Regions from separate parts of the Variovorax sp. CCNWLW186 genome, predicted to be linked through region 2. Evidence: predicted binding sites of a transcription regulator. Region 2 holds the regulator's gene; the other holds the start of a gene.

Region 1 (2,347 bases), on a different contig from region 2:
TCGAGGTGCCAGGTTTCAAGGTACGTGCAGACCGCGCCCTTGCGCTTGCCGCCCTGGTTCACCGCCACGGCCGTGTCGTTCACCACCTTGAGGAACGGCACCACGCCCTGCGATTCGCCGTTGGTGCCCTTGATGTGGCTGCCCAGTGCGCGCACGCGGGTCCAGTCGTTGCCCAGGCCGCCCGCAAACTTCGAGAGCAGGGCGTTTTCCTTGATCGACTCGTAGATGCCGTCCAGGTCGTCGGGCACGGTGGTCAGGTAGCAGCTGGACAGCTGCGAGCGCAGCGTGCCGGCGTTGAAGAGCGTGGGCGTGCTCGACATGAAGTCGAACGAAGACAGCACTTCGTAGAACTCGATGGCGCGGGCTTCGCGGTCGATTTCGTTCAGCGAGAGGCCCATCGCCACGCGCATGAAGAAGGCTTGCGGCAGTTCGATGCGCGACTTGCGCACGTGCAGGAAGTAGCGGTCGTACAGCGTCTGCAGGCCGAGGTAGTCGAACTGGTTGTCGCGCTCGGCCTTGAGCGCCGCGCCCAGGCGGGGCAGGTCGTACTGCAGCAGCTTCTCGTCGAGCAGTTCGTTCTCGACGCCCTTCTTGATGAACTGCGGGAAGTAGTCGGCGTAGGTCTGCGCGCGCTCGGCGGGCATGACTTCGCGGCCGATGATTTCCTTGAAGATCGTGTGCAGCAGCAGGCGGGCGGTCGCGAAGGTGTAGTCGGGGTCTTTCTCGATGAGCGTGCGGGCGGCCAGGATCGAGGCCTTGTACACCTCGTCGAGCGGCACGCCGTCGTACAGGTTGCGCATCGTCTCGGCGACGATCGGTGCGGCGCTGATGCCGTCGCCCAGGCCTTCGCAAGCCGATTCGATCAGGCCCTTGAGCTCGTTAAGGTCGAGCGCCACCCGCTCGCCGCGGTCCAGCACGTGGAGCAGCGGCGCAGCCGGCGTTTCCTGCGTGCCTTGCTTGGAACGCTCTTGCGTGCGGCGTTCGCGATACAGCACATAGGCGCGCGCAATTTCGTGGTGGCCGCCGCGCATCAGGCCGAGTTCGACCTGGTCTTGCACGTCTTCGATGTGGAAGGTGCCGCCGCCCGGACGCGAGCGAACCATGGCGCGGATCACGCCTTGCGTGAGGGCGTCGACCGTTTCGCGCACGCTGGCCGAAGCCGCGCCCTGGGTGCCGTGCACCGCCAGGAAGGCTTTCATCATCGCGATGGCGATCTTGTTGGGTTCGAAGGGAACCACGGCGCCGTTGCGACGGATGATCTGGTAGTGCGCGAGGTTCTGACCGGTAGGCGAGCCAGCAGTGTCTCGTTGCTGCTGCGGCGTCGAGGGAACGGCACGCGGGGTCGATGGGGTGTTCAGGGCTGTTTGCATTCGCTTCCTCTCGGTGTGGCAATTCTTGTTGGGTGGCAATGCCTTGGCGGGGCATTGCGCCGGTGCGTGATGACCGGACGGAAGACACTATATCTAGGGTGCGAAGCGTCTACAACCACTAGATGTAGTGTTTTTTGAGATATTCAACACAGTGGCGTATTTGTTTGGGCGCGGCACTCGGCCAGCGATGCCCCATGAATACTGGCCTATGGTCGCGCAACCCGCGCGGGCTGTGGCTTGCAAGCGGATTTGGGCCTGCAAGGCGCATGGTTGCTGGAGGCGCGCTCTGGATTTTAGAGATTGCTGCGGCGCAAGAACGCCGCATCGCATACCGCCGACCGATTAAAAAAATTAGAGCGGCAGCACCTGTTCGGGGAACATCCGCGGACTCCAGCCGAGCTGGCCGCGCAGCAATTGCCAATCGAAGCCCGCGCCCGGATCCTGTTTGCGGCCCGGCGCAATGTGCTCGTGGCCCGCGATGAACGCGATGGCGTAGTGCTGCGCAATCGCCGCGCAAAGGCTGGCCAGCGTTTCGTATTGGGCCTCGTCGAAAGGCTGGCCTTCCAGGCCTTCGAGCTCGATGCCGATCGAATCGTCGTTGCAGTTTTCGCGGCCGCGCCAGGACGAGACGCCGGCATGCCAGGCGCGGTCGTCGCAGCTCACGAACTGCCAGAGTTCACCGTTGCGCCGCACATAGAAGTGCGAGGAAACCTGCAGGCCGCGAATGGATTGGAAGTAAGGGTGTGCGTCCCAGTCGAGCTGGTTCGCGAAGAGCTGCTGCACCGCATCGCCGCCATATTCGCCGGGCGGCAGGCTGATGGAATGCAGCACGATCAGGTCGGTCTGCGCGCCTGCCGGTCGCGGGCCGAAATTCGGCGATTGCAGCGCCTTTGCAAAGCGGTACCAGCCGGCGCGCCAGAGGCCGTCCTCGCCGCTCGCGTTCGACGTTGCTGCTTCAGTCGTCGGCATTGCTCGCG
Region 2 (2,347 bases):
CTTCGGTGCCTAGGCGAACGGGGGTTGACGGTTCTCAGCTGTTTGTCAGTCCTCAAGAGATCCGTATCGCAGGCACTCTGCGCAGTTCAGGCTGCAGCTGTGCCATGACATTCGTTCTGGCGTTCTAGGTCGGCGCGATGCCCAGCGGAAGTACACCCTCTCAGCCAACCTCATCCAGATGTGGCTGACGCAGTTCGACCGCGGCGAGCTCAGCAACGAGGAGGTCGAGGCGGCTCTTGTGGCCGACTACGAAGCGAAGATCGCAGCCTTGGAGCGCAAGGTTGGTGAGCTCCGAAGGACAAGAAATCTCGATGTACAGGATCGCTTTCACAACCCGTGCGGCGCCATCTTTAGCTGCGTGTTCAGAATTGACAGATGGCGACAAGGGCTTCGGCGCCGGATGTCTCGCGCTGAAGGCCTAGTCGGGCCGCAGGGCGTCGATCGTGGTGTCGGCATCGGGCCGCGCCAGCGTCTGCAACCCCGATGTGCGGGGCGACTGCGGAAGCGGCGTCTGCGGCAGCGGTGGCAAATGAACTGGCGCCGGGGGCTTGCCTCGACGCCTTTTGCTCAAATGTCCCGCAACAGCTGCCTGAACTCGTCCACGTCCTCGAAGCTGCGGTACACCGAGGCAAAGCGCACGTAGGCCACCTTGTCGAGCTTCTTGAGCTCGCGCATGACGAGCTCGCCGACCTTGGTCGAATCGATTTCGCGCAGGCCGCTGGCCAGCAGCTTCTGCTCAATGCGCAGCAGCGCGTTGTCGATCTGCTCGATGCTCACCGGCCGCTTGCGCAGCGCCAGCATCATCGAGGCACGCACCTTGGTCGAGTCGAAGTCGGCGCGGCTGCCGTCCTTCTTCACAACGACCGGAAAGTTGACGTCCGGCCGCTCGTACGTTGTAAAGCGCTTGTCGCAGGCGCTGCACTGGCGGCGCCTGCGCACGAAGTCGGCGTCTTCCGAAACACGGGTCTCGACGACCTGCGTTTCAAGATGACCGCAAAAAGGGCATTTCATGCGGCCAGGTCTTGCGGACGATCAGCGGTAGACAGGGAAGCGGCTCGTGAGCGCGTGCACCTTGGCGCGCACTGCGTCGATGTTGGCCGCATCGCGCGGGTTCTCGAGCACGTCGGCCACCAGGTTCGCCGTGATGCGGGCTTCTTCGTCCTTGAAGCCGCGCGTCGTCATGGCGGGGGTGCCGATGCGCACGCCGCTGGTCACCATCGGCTTTTCAGGGTCGTTGGGGATCGCGTTCTTGTTGATCGTCATGTGGGCGGCGCCCAGCACGGCTTCGGCTTCCTTGCCGGTAATGCCCTTGGAGCGCAGGTCGACCAGCATCACGTGGCTTTCGGTGCGCCCGCTCACGATGCGCAGGCCGCGCTCGGTGAGGGTGTCGGCCACGATCTGGGCGTTCTTGACCACTTGCTGCTGATAGGCCTTGAACTCGGGCGTCATGGCTTCCTTGAACGCGACGGCCTTGGCGGCAATCACGTGCATCAGCGGACCGCCTTGCAGGCCCGGGAAGATCGCGCTGTTGATGGCTTTCTCGTGCTGCGACTTCATCAGGATGATGCCGCCGCGCGGGCCGCGCAGGCTCTTGTGCGTGGTGGAGGTCACCACGTCGGCATGCGGCACGGGGTTGGGGTACACGCCCGCGGCTACCAGGCCGGCGTAGTGAGCAATGTCGACCATGAAGATCGCGCCCACATCCTTGGCCACCTTGGCGAAGCGCTCGAAGTCGATGCGCAGCGAATAAGCCGAGGCGCCGGCGATGATGAGCTTGGGCATGTGCTCGTGCGCCTTGCGTTCCATCGCGTCGTAGTCGATGGCTTCGTTGGCGTCCAGGCCGTAGCTCACCACGTTGAACCACTTGCCGCTCATGTTGAGGGGCATGCCGTGCGTGAGGTGGCCGCCTTCGGCCAGGCTCATGCCCATGATGGTGTCGCCGGGCTTCAAGAAGGCCAGCATCACGGCCTCGTTGGCCGATGCGCCGCAATGCGGCTGCACGTTGGCGGCGTCGGCGCCGAAGATCTGCTTGATGCGGTCGATGGCCAGCTGCTCGGCCACGTCGACATGCTCGCAGCCGCCGTAGTAGCGCTTGCCCGGATAGCCTTCGGCGTATTTGTTGGTGAGCTGCGAGCCCTGCGCGGCCATGACGGCCGGCGAGGCGTAGTTTTCGCTCGCGATGAGCTCGATGTGGTGTTCCTGGCGCGCGTTTTCGGCCTGGATGGCAGCCCAGATTTCGGGATCGGTCTGTTCGACCAGGATATTGCGTTGGTACATGGCAGTCCTTTGAAGACGAGGTCCTTGTTCTTCAACCAAACAAGGGCTGCCCAGGCGAACGGCTGAACGC

The links. Region 2 encodes NrdR, which represses ribonucleotide reductase genes. Its sites were predicted from a motif close to CACNANATNTNGTG; they were not measured.
Region 1: V9K97_RS15870 (ribonucleoside-diphosphate reductase subunit alpha) is a predicted target of NrdR. The motif match lies at 1,487-1,500, and genes of this name have one in related genera.

Annotation. Positions count from the first base shown of each region.
Region 1 covers NZ_JBBCBO010000012.1:25,685-28,031, reverse strand. Annotated here, with positions in the region: gene V9K97_RS15870 (ribonucleoside-diphosphate reductase subunit alpha) at 1-1,370, opposite strand, end outside; gene ampD (1,6-anhydro-N-acetylmuramyl-L-alanine amidase AmpD) at 1,722-2,339, opposite strand; gene V9K97_RS15860 (sigma-54-dependent transcriptional regulator) at 2,326-2,347, opposite strand, start outside.
Region 2 covers NZ_JBBCBO010000006.1:248,210-250,556, forward strand. Annotated here, with positions in the region: gene V9K97_RS10330 (hypothetical protein) at 161-385, opposite strand; gene nrdR (transcriptional regulator NrdR) at 568-1,011, opposite strand; gene glyA (serine hydroxymethyltransferase) at 1,033-2,277, opposite strand; ZMP/ZTP riboswitch at 2,319-2,347, opposite strand, start outside.